DNA from 2 places in the Bacillus sp. BSL6 genome. Region 1 is predicted to be linked to the other one. Evidence: riboswitches for the same ligand, from Rfam matches in the RefSeq annotation. Region 1 holds a riboswitch; the other holds the start of a gene.
What was found. Region 1 has a riboswitch for thiamine pyrophosphate ahead of thiM (hydroxyethylthiazole kinase). Riboswitches for the same ligand answer to the same signal wherever they lie in the genome.
Positions count from the first base shown of each region.

Region 2: it holds a riboswitch for thiamine pyrophosphate, as region 1 does, so the genes downstream of both, tenA (thiaminase II) here and thiM (hydroxyethylthiazole kinase) in region 1, are expected to answer to the same signal.

Region 1 is NZ_JAVGCW010000007.1:99,992-107,492, forward strand. Features, by position in the region: gene RCJ96_RS21440 (anaerobic C4-dicarboxylate transporter family protein) at 1-548, shown strand, start outside; gene thiE (thiamine phosphate synthase) at 664-1,323, opposite strand; gene thiM (hydroxyethylthiazole kinase) at 1,340-2,146, opposite strand; TPP riboswitch at 2,219-2,328, opposite strand; gene topB (DNA topoisomerase III) at 2,555-4,744, shown strand; gene RCJ96_RS21460 (YhgE/Pip family protein) at 4,785-7,501, opposite strand, start outside.
Region 2 is NZ_JAVGCW010000002.1:918,995-926,495, forward strand. Features, by position in the region: gene tenI (thiazole tautomerase TenI) at 1-265, opposite strand, end outside; gene RCJ96_RS10975 (ABC transporter substrate-binding protein) at 276-1,277, opposite strand; gene RCJ96_RS10980 (ABC transporter permease) at 1,274-2,026, opposite strand; gene RCJ96_RS10985 (ABC transporter ATP-binding protein) at 2,026-2,775, opposite strand; gene tenA (thiaminase II) at 2,744-3,439, opposite strand; TPP riboswitch at 3,522-3,624, opposite strand; TPP riboswitch at 3,685-3,797, opposite strand; gene RCJ96_RS10995 (SH3 domain-containing protein) at 4,036-5,196, shown strand; gene RCJ96_RS11000 (hypothetical protein) at 5,202-5,540, shown strand; gene RCJ96_RS11005 (DUF3965 domain-containing protein) at 5,765-6,916, opposite strand; gene RCJ96_RS11010 (CBS domain-containing protein) at 7,211-7,501, opposite strand, start outside.

The DNA.
Region 1 (7,501 bases):
AGTTAGCCCGTCTTTCCATGCCAAACACAATTGAAATGGTTATGTTAACGATCGCAGCTCTTATTATTATTTTCTGTAAACCAAATGTAGAAAGCATCGTGTCTGGTAACGTCTTTAAAGCGGGGGCAACAGCAGTTGTTGCTATTTTCGGTATCGCTTGGATGGGAGATACTTTCTTTAACGGAAACTTAAATATGATTCAGGGATCAATTCAGCATCTAGTAACAAGTGCGCCATGGCTATTTGCCATCGCATTATTCATTCTATCTATTTTACTATATAGCCAAGCCGCAACAGTACGTGCTTTAATGCCTCTTGGATTATCACTCGGTATTCCACCAGCACTACTGATCGCGATGTTCCCTGCAGTAAATGGATATTTCTTCATTCCAAACTACGGAACAATCGTTGCTGCCATTAACTTTGATCGTACTGGCACAACTGGCATTGGTAAATATGTTTTAAATCATAGCTTTATGATTCCAGGCCTAATCGCAACATTCACTTCTATCGGAATTGGAATGCTCTTAATTTCAATTATGTTTTAAAGAAAAAGCACAAACCTACAAATTTAAAGGGTTTGTGCTTTTTTAATCAAACGTTTGTTTAAATATTTTTATCTGTCCATTCTGTTCTTTACTATTTTTGTGAAGTTCCCTTTTCCTACAAACTCCTACTTACTTCCTCTACTAATTTCTTCGTACTTTCATAGGCAGATTCCGCTAAACTAATCGCAGAGATAACGGAAACACCATCCGCACCTGCTTCTATAACCGAAGCTGTATTTTCAATTGAAATGCCACCAATCCCAACAATCGGTATTGTAATTCCTTGTTCTCTAAAATGAGCTAAACCTTTCGTTCCTTGCACCGCTTTCGTATCCTTTTTCGTACTCGTCGGAAAAATTGGGCCAACTCCTAAATAATCAGCTCCGTTTTTAATTGCCCAGCGTGCTTCTTCAATTGTATGGGTAGATACACCAACAATTTTATCCCCCATTTTTTCACGAACAGAAGTAATTCCTTCATCATCTTGTCCAACATGCACGCCATCTGCATCTAACTCGAGAGCTAGTTCCACATCATCATTTACGATGAATGGTACACCGTATTCCTTACAAATTGCTTGTAATTCTTTTGCGAAACAAATACGTTCTTCTCCCGTTAAAGCCCCTTCTCCCTTTTCACGAAATTGAAAAATTGTTATACCACCTTCAAGTGCCTCTCTCAATACTTGCAGTGGATCCTTCGTACAATTGTTACTTCCCATAATAAAATATACTGATAATAACTTAGACATTTCTGCCTTTGAAATACGTGACATTTATTTTCCCTCCTTACTATATAACCTCAATCTTCCCATACTTTTCTATATCACCCGAAGTCGTATTGGCTAACTGATTTAAAAATTCAATTTGGAAACTACCAGGTCCTTTTTCTACTGTCTTAGCAGCTGCTAGTTCCGCGGCTACACCATAAAACGTTAATGCCGCTAATGCAGCCTTTACATAATCCTTTTCTACCGCTACAAATGCTCCTATTACAGAAGTTAGTAAACAACCAGTTCCCGTAATTTTCGTTAAAATAGAGTGACCATTTCGAATAACAATAGTTCGCTCTCCATCTGTAACAACATCTTCTTTTCCAGTAATCACCGCAACTGTATTTAGTTCATCTGCTGCCTGCTTTGCAATACTTACGACATTACCATTTCCAGCACCAGCGTCTACCCCTTTAATTTCCCATTTTTCATTAATAACGTTCGCTATTTCAGCTGCATTTCCGCGAATAATTGCTAATTCGATTTCAGCCGGAATATGTCTCGCAACTTCTGTTCGATACGAAGTTGCCCCTGCGCCAACCGGATCAAACAGTACCGGTACATCATTCCTATTAGCCGACTTACCAGCAAGTAACATCGCTTCTACCTCGTCAGGACGAAGTGTCCCCATATTTAATACTAACGCCCCAGCAATGCTAGCCATTTCTGCTACTTCTTCTTTTGCATACGCCATTACAGGGGATGCCCCTAATGCTAATAAACCGTTAGCTGTAAAATTTGTTACAACAACATTTGTAATATTATGAACGAGCGGATTAGATTCTCTCACCAAATCCACTACTTTGCTAATTTCTTTCGTATTCATCCTTCTCATCTCCTAACTATAGTGATGGGAGATACACAAAAAGGCACTTTGCGCGTACGCAAAGTGCCTGAACATGTGCTTTTACACTCTCCCTACGCTGGCATTATCCAACAGGTTCAAATGGTCAATGACGGAATAGTCATACTCTCAGTTTGCATCCACAAACTCCCATGTGCTTATTATTCATCTACTTCAAAGTCTACTCTTATTCTACTAAAATAACAAGTTCTTTACTTTTCTATTTAATATGGAAGCAACCTATATAACAATAAGCATAATAAAATGAAACTTTAATCAGTAGAGACTTTGTTCATTCCACTAAAAACCGTTCAAATATGGAGCGAAACTGAATCTCAAGAAGATGTATGCTATAGTTAACGTATGGAAATTTGAAAGGATGTTTTTAATATGGCAAAAAGCGTTGTAATCGCTGAAAAACCTTCCGTTGCACGAGATATTGCGCGTGTACTGAAGTGTGATAAAAAAGGAAATGGCTACCTTGAAGGTAGTAAATATATTGTAACTTGGGCTTTAGGTCATCTTGTTACATTAGCTGATCCAGAAAGCTATGATGTGAAATATAAAAAGTGGAATTTAGAAGATTTACCGATGCTACCTGAGCGTTTGAAATTAACTGTTATTAAACAAACAGGGAAACAATTTAACGCTGTAAAAAGTCAGCTTCTTAGAAAAGATGTAAATGAAATTATTGTAGCGACAGACGCTGGACGTGAAGGGGAATTAGTTGCTCGTTGGATTATTGATAAGGTTCGAATTAACAAACCAATTAAACGTCTATGGATTTCATCTGTTACTGATAAAGCAATTAAAGATGGTTTCGCAAATTTAAAACCAGGTAAAGCATATGACAATTTATACGCTTCAGCTGTCGCACGTTCAGAAGCTGACTGGTATATCGGTCTTAACGCGACTCGCGCTTTAACGACTCGCTTTAATGCCCAGCTTAACTGTGGCCGTGTGCAAACACCTACTGTTGCTATGATCGCTAATCGTGAAGATGAAATAAAGAACTTCAAAGCTCAAACTTACTACGGCATTGAAGCTCAAACAACAAATCAATTAAAACTAACGTGGCAAGATGCAAATGGCAATAGCCGCAGTTTTAATAAAGAAAAAATTGATGGTATTGTAAAAGGTTTAGATAAACATAATGCTACTGTTTTAGAAATTGATAAAAAACAGAAGAAGTCATTCTCTCCTGGTCTTTACGATTTAACTGAATTGCAACGTGATGCCAATAAAAAGTTCGGTTACTCTGCGAAAGAAACATTGAATATTATGCAGAAATTGTATGAGCAACATAAAGTGCTAACATACCCTCGTACAGATTCGCGTTACATTTCATCTGATATCGTTGGAACACTTCCAGAACGTCTAAAGGCGTGCGGCGTTGGGGAATATCGTCCTTTAGCACATAAAGTATTACAAAAGCCTATCAAGGCTAATAAATCATTTGTTGATGATAGTAAAGTAAGCGATCACCACGCAATTATTCCGACAGAAGGATACGTTAACTTCTCAGCCTTCACAGATAAAGAACGTAAAATTTATGATTTAGTTGTCAAACGTTTCTTAGCTGTTTTATTCCCGGCATTCGAATACGAACAACTAACGTTACGCACAAAAGTCGGCAATGAAACGTTCATTGCACGCGGAAAAACAATTTTACATGCCGGTTGGAAGGAAGTATATGAAAATCGCTTTGAAGATGATGATGTAACTGATGACGTAAAAGAGCAGCTTTTACCTCGCATCGAAAAAGGCGATACATTAACTGTAAAGTTAATTATGCAAACATCAGGTCAAACGAAAGCACCTGCACGTTTTAACGAAGCAACTTTACTTTCAGCAATGGAAAATCCTACAAAATATATGGATACGCAAAATAAGCAACTTGCTGATACATTAAAATCAACTGGTGGATTAGGTACTGTAGCAACGCGTGCTGATATTATCGACAAGCTATTCAATTCATTCTTAATTGAAAAACGCGGTAAAGATATTCACATTACTTCAAAAGGCCGTCAGTTACTTGATTTAGTACCAGAAGAGTTAAAATCACCTACACTAACTGGTGAGTGGGAACAAAAGCTAGAGGCAATTGCAAAGGGTAAACTAAAAAAAGAAGTATTCATTTCCGAAATGAAGAACTATACGAAAGAAATTGTTTCTGAAATTAAATCGAGTGATAAAAAATATAAACATGACAACATTTCAACGAAGTCTTGTCCAGATTGCGGTAAACCAATGCTAGAGGTAAACGGCAAAAAAGGAAAAATGCTCGTTTGCCAAGACCGTGAATGTGGTCATCGTAAAAATGTATCTCGTACAACAAACGCTCGTTGCCCTCAGTGTAAGAAGAAGTTAGAATTACGTGGTGAAGGTGCAGGACAAATCTTTGCATGTAAATGTGGCTATCGCGAGAAATTATCCACATTCCAAGAAAGACGTAAAAAGGAATCTGGAAACAAAGCTGATAAGCGTGACGTTCAAAAATATATGAAACAGCAGAAAAAAGAAGAAGAACCATTAAATAACCCATTCGCAGAAGCATTAAAGAAATTAAAATTTGATTAAACAAAAAGGTTCCTACCTCTAGCGGTAGGAACCTTTTATGTTAGTGAATGATTTTACTTCCTTTTGCATTCTCAACGAATTTTTCACTTGATTTGTTAATTGGTGTTTTCAGTAATAACGCAGCAACAATCATAACTACTACGAAAGCACTTAACACAAGTAAATCTCGCGTTACAATATCCCATAGCATTCCGCCTACTGTTTCACGAATTGCACTAATTGCGTATGTGAACGGTAAGAACGGATAAATCGCTTGGAAGAACGCCGGTGTCATTTGAATTGGGAATGTTCCGCCCGATCCTGCTACTTGCAGTACAAGTAAAATGATCGCCATCGATTTCCCTACGTTTCCGAAAATAGAAACGAGTGAGTACACGATACAAACAAATACTCCACCTATAAATAAACTAAATAATACAAACCAGAACTTATCGACTACGTACGTACCGAGTAAGAATATATCTCCCATCGATACGATAAACGCCTGTGAAAGACCTATCGTTAAGAATGTTAATAAACGTCCGAAGTAAATTTCATGGCTCTTATAATTCGCGCCCTCTTCATGTACTTCTACTGTTAATAACGAAACCATTAATAATGCGCCTACCCATAATGCAAGCACTGTATAGAATGGTGACATTGCTGAACCATAGTTCGGCATTGCAAATAATTTATTCTCTTTTAAATTTACTGGATTTGCAAAGTAATCACTTTGCTTCTCAACATCGTTTTTCAACAAACGGATGATGTCTTTTAAATCCTCTTCAGATTCAAAATCACGAATTTTATCTGCTAATTCTTTAATCTTTTTCTCAGTAGCTGGCATTTCAGCTTTAATATCTGCTAATTTCTTTCTACCGTCTACTAAGCCTTTTGATGAATCTTCTAGTAATTTTTTAACATCTGGAAGCTTTTTGTCTGCTTCTTTTAAAATTTGAGATGTGTTTTTAGACATCTCTTTCGTACGAGCAATAGCTGCATTGAAATTTGGAGTGATTTCTGAGTCATATTTAGCTAAAATGTCACCAATTTGGCCCGAAACATTTTTAGATACTTCATTAATGCTCTCAATAACATCTACCGCTGGTTTTTGCCCTTTATTAATAGAGTCAATTCCTTTATCAGTTAAATCGATTCCTTTTTGAAGACCATCTTTTACTTTATTCAATTTAGAAATCGTGTTATTCGTGTTCTTATCACTATTTACATCTGCTAAAACTTTATTTGTATTTTCCAGAACTGGAATCATATCATTAACTAAATTCCATGCTGCTTTGAACTGTCCATTTAAATCATTTAAGGCTACTTTTGTAGAGTCTAATCCATTAACACCTGCGTTGCTTAAGTCTTCTCTTGCTTTTCCAAGTTCTGTTTTTACTCTGCTGTAATCACTTACAGCCTTATCGTACTTTTCTCTACCATTGTCTAATGCCTCATTGGTTTGATTTACTAACTCATTCGCTTTTTTTATATCTTGATTTAAATTACCTCTAAGTTGCTGAGCATCTTCTTTTACATTTTCAGCTTTGTCTTTCAATTGCTCAGCTTGGTTTTTCAATTGCTCAGCTGTGCTTACTGCTTTTTCGAAATCTGCTACAAACGTAGCATTATAATCTGCTTCTGCTTGATTTACCAAGTTATTTATTGCATCTAGCTTTTTATTAGTAGCATCTCTTACATCTTGTTTCACTTCTTGCCCTGTACCAATAATATTGGCAATATCTTTAACGCCACCATTTGCATTTACAATTGCTGTTTTAAGGTTTGTTAATTTCTCTATTCTCTTTTGGAAGAATTCTTTTCCAAAATCAGTTGATGCCGACTCTTTAAATTTAGTAAAGATATCAATTACATATGAAACACTATCTGCTCTACCTTGTAGCGTCTCAGAAACATTATTAAGATCTTGTTTCGCTTTCTCTGGATCAAAATTACCATTTTGCAACCCGTTTATAACACCTTGTGCGTAAGTTGTTCCGACACGTATCGAACTAAAAACATTATTTACAGTTTGATTAATATTTTTAGCAATATTTTTATACCCCTCACCATTCACTTGCGGTAATGCTGGAATTTCTGGTATTTCTGGTATTTGTGGTATTTGCGGAATAGTTATATTAGGTAACACTGGTAATTTAGCTGGATCTGGAAGTGTCAGATTAAAATCAAATGAAGGATTTTTTAAGTAATCCGTAATTTTCGCTGCAGCATCCAATCCCTGCTTCGTTACAATTAAATTATTCTTAATAGTTCCTGGAGCACGATTCAATGTTTCATCGTTTCTCGCAAAGAATGCATCTAAGCTCTTAAGTGTATCCTGACCATCATTAATAACACTCTCTACAACCGGCAACTCTTTCTGCGCTACTTTCACAACATCCTCTGCTCGAGTCGCATCATCTAAAGCCTTATCCATCAATGTATTCATTTCTGGGAACTGCGCTTCTAACTTAAATACAAGATCTTTTACTTTCTCAATACTTGGTAAGTTTGTTTCTAAATCGATTCCAAGGTCATTGAAGATTTTAAAAATCTCACCGTTCGCTGTTTTAACAAAGTTTTTACTAATTTCTTCTGTAATACCTGATGCACCTTTTGCTGTAATCTTCGGTGCAATCGCATTTACCTTTTCATTTACATAGTAATCAAGTTCTGGTTTCTGTGGATTTTCATCCAGAACAGTTGCAATCTTTTCAGAGAAGTCTTTTGGGATCGTAATACTTGCATAGTAATCCCCGCGTTCCACTCCGTAAATTG
Region 2 (7,501 bases), on a different contig from region 1:
ACCTTACATCTGCGCTTCGATATCCTAGCTGTACACGCGGAATGTTTAATAAAATAGCAATATCAATTCGATCATTTATCACTATTTTTGATGCTGGAAAGCCTTTCTTCAAAAGACTTTCCACACCTTCATACAATTCCTTCGTACTTTTCTCACGCTCACGAATATGCAAATAATCAATTTCACTTTCAATTTGCATCGCTACATTCACTAACTCTTCGAATGACATGTGACCATTTGAGATTACATGAAGCTCATTTTTCATATTCATTCGCCTACTTTAAAATGTTTTCGAATAACTCATTGGCCGGAACGATTTCTTTCGTCATTCCTTTATCTTTCAACCATTTATTTTGTTTCTCCCATGACTCTTTTGAATCTGATAAAAATGGTTCATCCTTTGTTTCCATTTTCTCTAATAAAATTTTCATACTTTCTTTTTCAACTTCTGGTACAAGTGGGAAGTTTTCTTTTTCCTGATGATTTAATAAAATATTTAATGCTTCATCTGGATTTTTCTTCATGAAATCATAACCTTTTTTCGTACCACGTAAGAAAGCTTGCAAAGCTTCTTTATCTTTTTTCAATGTTTTATCACCTGTTACAAATACGAGTTCATGATAATTCGGTACACCGTAATCTGCTGGATTAAAGTATGCTGGTTCATGACCTTCATGACGCATAACAGGTACTTCATGGTTAATGTATGCCCCTGTTACCGCATCCACTTTTTTCGTAATTAATGCTGGTACTAAATCAAAACCAACATCGACTACTTTCACTGTATCTGGATTACCACCAGCTTCTTTTACCATCGTTTTTAAATACATCTCACTTAAAGGTGTTCCAGAATATCCAACTGTTTTACCCTCTAAATCTTTTGGCGATTGAATGCCTGCAGACTTCAGCGATACAACATGATTTAATGGTGAACGTACGACAGCTCCAATTGATTTCACTGGAATTTGTTCATTTGCTTTTGCCATGACAACATCTGGCTGATAATATAAGCCAACCGTTACTTTTCCTGCAGCTGCTAACGTTAATGGGTCAGTCGGATTGGAAGGGAATTTAATATTCACCTTTACTCCTTCTTCTTTAAAGTAACCTTTTTCAATTGCCGCATAAATAAAGCTATGTACCGCATTTGGGTACCAATCAAGCATGACCGTTATTTCTTTTTCTTTTTTATTCTTATCTGATGCTGAATTACTCGAACATCCAGCAATCATTGCAACTAATAATGTAAGCACAAAGATGCGTTTTAAAAATTTCATGAATGCTTCCTCCAACTAATGAATTTCTTTTCTAATACCGAAATAAGTACGACGAAGAAAATAGCTAATAATGATAACAATACAATGGGTGCAAATACACCTGCCCCGTCTAATTGCGTCATCATTCTCTTACTGAAATATCCTAGCCCCGCTTGTGCACCGAGCCATTCACCAATTGCCGCCCCAATTACACTAAGCGGTACTGCAATTTTTAAAGCTGAGAAAAAATAAGGAAGAGCAGACGGCAATTTTAATTTAAGAAAAACATCTTTTTTCGTTGCCCCATACGTAACTAAAAGCTCTTCCCATTCTTTTTTCGTACTGCGCAGTCCATCATACGTATTAACCGTAATTGGGAAAAACGTAATTAAAACCGTAACAACGACCTTACTCCAAATCGTATATCCAAACCATAAAACGAAAAGCGGAGCAAGCGCTGTAATAGGAATCGTTTGTGAGGCAACTAATAATGGATAAAATGCTCTCTCCATCCAATTACTCGCATTCATTAACATCGCTAGCCCTACCCCAAGTACGATAGAAATAGCCACCCCTATTAAAACGACATATAATGTTGCTGGCAAATGAACCGTAAATAATATGTCTTTTAGTTTCCATATCTTCATTACAATTGCAGACGGTGACGGTAAAATGTACATTTCATCTACAATTCTTGCGCCTACTTCCCAAAGAGCAAGTAAAATACTAGAAAGTGTAAGAGCAGGTAATAGCTCCTTCAACCGGTTCATCATGCGAGTACCTGCCTTTGCAACATACTAAGAAGCTCATCTTTCAGTGCTAATACTTCTGGTTTATATAAATCTTTTCTTGTCCGATTACAATCAAGCGGTACAATCCTCTCGGTTAAAGTAGTTATCGGTTGATTTTCTACAACTAAAATTCGATTAGAAAGAAACAATGCTTCTTCCACATCATGAGTGATAAATAAAATTGTTTTTTCCCACTCTTTCCATTGTTCAAACAACCATTCCTGCAAAGATGCCTTCGTTAAAGCATCCAACGCGCTAAACGGTTCATCTAAAAGTAATATCTCTCCGCCTGTTAATAAAGTTCGAATGAAAGATACGCGTTGCCTCATACCACCAGATAAATCTTTCGGATATTTTGTCTCATACCCTTGTAAGCCAAATTTGTGTAACAGTTCCTTTGCCTTTATTTGTGCTTCTTTCTTCTGTACACCTTGGCACTCTAGCGGCAGGGCCGCATTCTCAATAATCGTTCTCCATGGCAGGAGCATATCTTTTTGGGGCATATACCCTACAGGATGGCTCTTTGTTTCTGTTAGTTCTATCTGTCCCGTACTCGCTTCTTCTAAACCTGTAATAAGGCGAAATAAAGTACTTTTCCCGCATCCACTCGGTCCGATAATGCTTACAAACTCTTTATCTTGTATAGAAGCATTTAATTCATTAATGATTGGCTTCTCATCATAATGAAAAGAAACATTATGAAACTGTAGTATGTTCTTGCTCCTCAAATCCCCACATCTCCTTACGGTAGGACATATCCCAGAATAAATATTCAAATCGACTGGAATATAGGAAAATCTCCTCTAATCGATCTAGCTCTTTTTCAGACTTTCCAACTGCCATTTCATTTAATAAATCGATTAACCAAACACAAAGGTTGCCATATTCTTCAGAGCTATAGCCTTGAATCCACTCACCAAAGAACTCATGATCTCTTGCTCCAGGAATATCATTTAAACGCTTTCCAATCTCCCAGTAGCTCCACATACACGGAAGAAGTGCTGCTATTAATTCCGCAAGTGTGCCATTTTGAGATACAGACATCATGTAATTTGTATAAGCTAAATTTTTAGCAGATGGCTTTGCAGACTCTATCTCCTCTATAGAAATTCCAAGTCTTTTTGCATACTGTTTATGAATTGTCATTTCTCCATTTAATATCCCATCAATTTGTTCAGCAAATTTCCCCATAATTTGTGGATTTGTTGCCTTTACAACACCGATCGCATATAACTTTGCATAATCTAACAAGTATAAATAATCTTGAATAATATAATACTGAAACTTATCTTTTTCTAACGTACCATCCCCCATACCTACAACAAATGGATGATTATGACTCATCTCCCAAACTGGTTGTACAGTTTCTAATAATCTATCGCAAAATTTCATTTCTCTATCCCCTTTCAATTTATATATCTAAATAAAAAACCACTTCTAAATAAGAAGTGGTTACAGCAAATAAAATTATAATTTATTCGTTGCTCCACTTCCCTTCGCTAGTATTATCTAGATCAGGTCTGTAAGGGTTAAGGATTATTCCTCTCTCAGCACAACAAGCACCCCTAGTGGTTTCAATATGAAATTTTCAAATAAAAAAGCCCCGTTTCTATACGCAAAGAAACGGGGACTCATTATTAGTGTCCGAATTGCTTCCCTACGCTAGCATAATCTAGATCAGGTAATAAAAAGGATCAAAGACTTAAGGTCTTACTCTCAGCTGGCAACACCAGCTCTCCTAGCAAACTATAAAATTATCACTGTCAGTATAACACCGTAATAAGACATCATCAACTGTTTTAATTTTCTCAATTGTCAACAAAATAACAAAACCATATAACACTTATATTCTATCTTAGAAATTATTATCCTCAAAAAATTTATTTTTATATTGATTTCATATTACATTTATGTGAATACACCCACTATATTATATCTTTATACTATAATAAAATTACAACTATACAACTAGAGGAGGTCTCTATTATATGAATATGAAAGCTACTGCTTTAACAGCAACTACTGTCGCAATTGCTTCTTTACTTCCTTCTATGGGAGAAACAAATGTACAAACAGCCAACGCTGAACAATTATCTAATGTGAAAACTGGATATGTCAAAGTCGATCAAGTAGCCTTACATACAAAAGATAACGCAAATAGCTCATCAATTGATACAATTCGCTTTAATACGAAAGTGAATATACTTGAAACAACTAATGGCTGGTATAAAGTATCTGTTAATAATAAAGTAGGTTACGTACAAAAAGATTCTATTCTACTAAAAAACAAACTTCAATCTAATAATCAATATATCGTCAATGCCAATGCATTAAACGTTCGTTCTGAACCTAATTTAGAATCTTCAATTTTAGATGTATTACCAAATGGGAAATTCGTTACTATTCAAGAAGAACAAGGTGAATGGTATAAAATTTTACATAATGGCAAAACAGGTTACGTACAAAAGGCATTCGTATCTAATGGTTCACAGCCTTTAGTAAAAGGCATCACAGTTCAAAATAATACGAAATACACAGTTGCAACACCTAAACTTAATGTGCGTAGCAATGCTAGTACAAGTAGCACACTACTTGGTTCATTACAAAATGGTACACAATTACAAGTAGTGGAAACTGTAGGAACTTGGTATAAAATTCGTTTTGGCACAGGATACGGATATGTGGCAAAGCATTATGTAGTGCAAAATCAAACGCAATCACAAGCTCAAACAGCTCAACCTACTTCCATTCCAGCCGTTTTCAAATTCCCTACTCAAGGAAAAATTAGCTCAACATTTGATATGCGCTGGGAACAAATGCATTATGGTATAGATATCGCAGCTCAGGGTAATGTCTCTATCCAGGCTGCTGCGGCAGGTAAAGTCGTGAAATCATATTATTCAGCTAGCTATGGCAATGTTGTGTTCATCGCCCATCAAATAAACGGGAAATTATATACAACAGTCTATGCTCACATGAAAGATCGCACTGTACAAGCTGGTGATCAAGTACAAGCTGGACAATTAGTAGGTCATATGGGAAACACAGGTCATTCATACGGGCAACATCTTCATTTTGAATTACACAATGGAGAATGGAATTTTGAAAAAACAAATGCAGTAAACCCACTGCCATATTTAGTTAGGTAAATTGTATGCCACGCAATATCAATATACCTCTCTTAATTGAATACTTAGCCTTTTTAGGCTTAATCTGTTGCTTAGTAATTTATAATACAAATACTGTATTTTTATCTATTATCATTGCTTTTGTTGCTTTAGAAATTATGATGGAAGCTTTTCAAGTTCAACTAAAACAAAAAATTGCCCATATTTATAATGCCATCTTTCTATTAAGTGCTTTAATAACAAATATTATTAGTAATGGTTTTTATTTATCTACCGTATTTCCCGTATTTTTTATGGCTGTTTTATTATTCATAGCTAGATACATTCATGTCCCTAATAACAAAAAACACGAACAAGAAGCTTAGAAAGAGGAGACACTGTGTACCAATCTTTCAAAGATAATCCGATAAAATATATATTGAATTTATACAAAAAAACAAATACTTTTTTTGGTATACAAGGAAGCTATACGGCACAATTTCTCCTTTATGGAATGTTATTTCTCGTCTTAATTACATTCTCCTTGCTTTACTAATAAAAAAAGGATCTCACAATTGAGATCCTTTTTAATTTATATAGAAAGTGCCCTTTATCCACAAGCATATTTTTCATAAATAAAGCTAAGATTATATTTTTTCTCTAAGCTCATTCTTTGTTCATCATCACACCAATAGAACAGAATATCATGAATCGTTGCATAACGCTTATTTTTAAGAAACAGTTTAAAGAAAGATGGTAAACAGTCATGTAATTGTATAAATATATAATTGCGTAATATTTCTTCTTTATATTTAATGCCCTTACAAATATACAATAATTCTTCACAATAATATGCATGTTGTGGAACTTGGATCATTTCAAAAAATGGCACATATGATAATAACTTTCCAATAAAATGATCATATCGATCCATTATCCCTATCGTCATATGCTCCATCATATCTTTCATTACATATAAATAATCATCTACATGAGTAGTCTTGAGTGGGTCTAATCGATCTGAAATTTGAGAAAGTACAGCCCTTTGGCAAGCTAACACCGCTTGACTAGGTCCATAATATGATAGAAAGTCTGTACACTTACGATACTTTCGTAATAAATCATATGTATATAAGTCATAAACAAAAGTATTACAATACATCGCTAAACTCATCATATCACTATTTAATTGCTCTTTTGATAGTGACTTAGCTCTCTTACACATATAAAAAAATGTAAATTCTAATACTTCTTTATGGGATAATAAATGTTTACAGTCTGTTATACATTTCTCATTAAATTTCACTCTATCCCAAATTTCTACATCTCCATCAGTTAATTCACCAATACGATATTTAATTATTAAATAGTTTAAAGCAACCGCCTGCGTCAAAAGGTCCCACGTTTCATATTCCAATGAAGTATGAACAAACTCAGCTAGCCCTTGAGTTACCATAAAAGTATTCGCTTCTTCATACCAACCAATTTCTTGGCATAAGCGAAGAATACGTACTAAAGTTGGAATTTCGTCTTTATGAAATTGCGGTAAATTCTTTGCTTTATTCATTCCATATACGATAAATGCCGCTAAATTTTCTTCTTTATAAAATTCTTTTTCTTTCCACACTAATATAGTTCGTTCTTTCCCTTCACCTTTTGGATGACAAGGTACAAGCAAAGAAAATAATTCAGCGAAATTATTTGGTTCTATATATGTATCTGTAACCAAATTCCAATTTGGATCGCGCTGTACAGCCTTCATATAATTCCCCTTCCCTTTTATCTACATAGGAAATATTAATCCATTATCACATCATTAACAATAAATATTGTTATATTCGAAATCAATCATAATACTTATATCTATCAGTATATCATTTTTTCTCTTATTTATAATTAGGAATGACAAATTTAAATAAACTGTCGAAATTACTAACTGTATACTTATTATATAATGGCTCAGATACATCATGCTAACATATTAGCTTAACCCTATATACTAGAATAATGTATCTGATTTTTATACGTAACGTATTACACTAATTAAAGTCTCACTTCATTCCGTATGCTCTGATATTTCACTTAAAGCAAATCCCGCTTGATCATCTGCCGATTCTTTTATAGCTAAATCTCCTAGTGCTAACATCCCAACGAGTTGACCACTCTCAACTACTGGCAATCGTCTAATTTGATACTGTGCCATTAACTCTGTAGCCTTTTCAATAGGATCATCTGGAGAAACTGAAACAATGTTTTTTGTCATTACATTTGTAATTTTATTAGATCCAGGATGTTTTTCAGCAATCCCTCGAACAACTAAATCTCGGTCCGTAACAAGACCAACAAC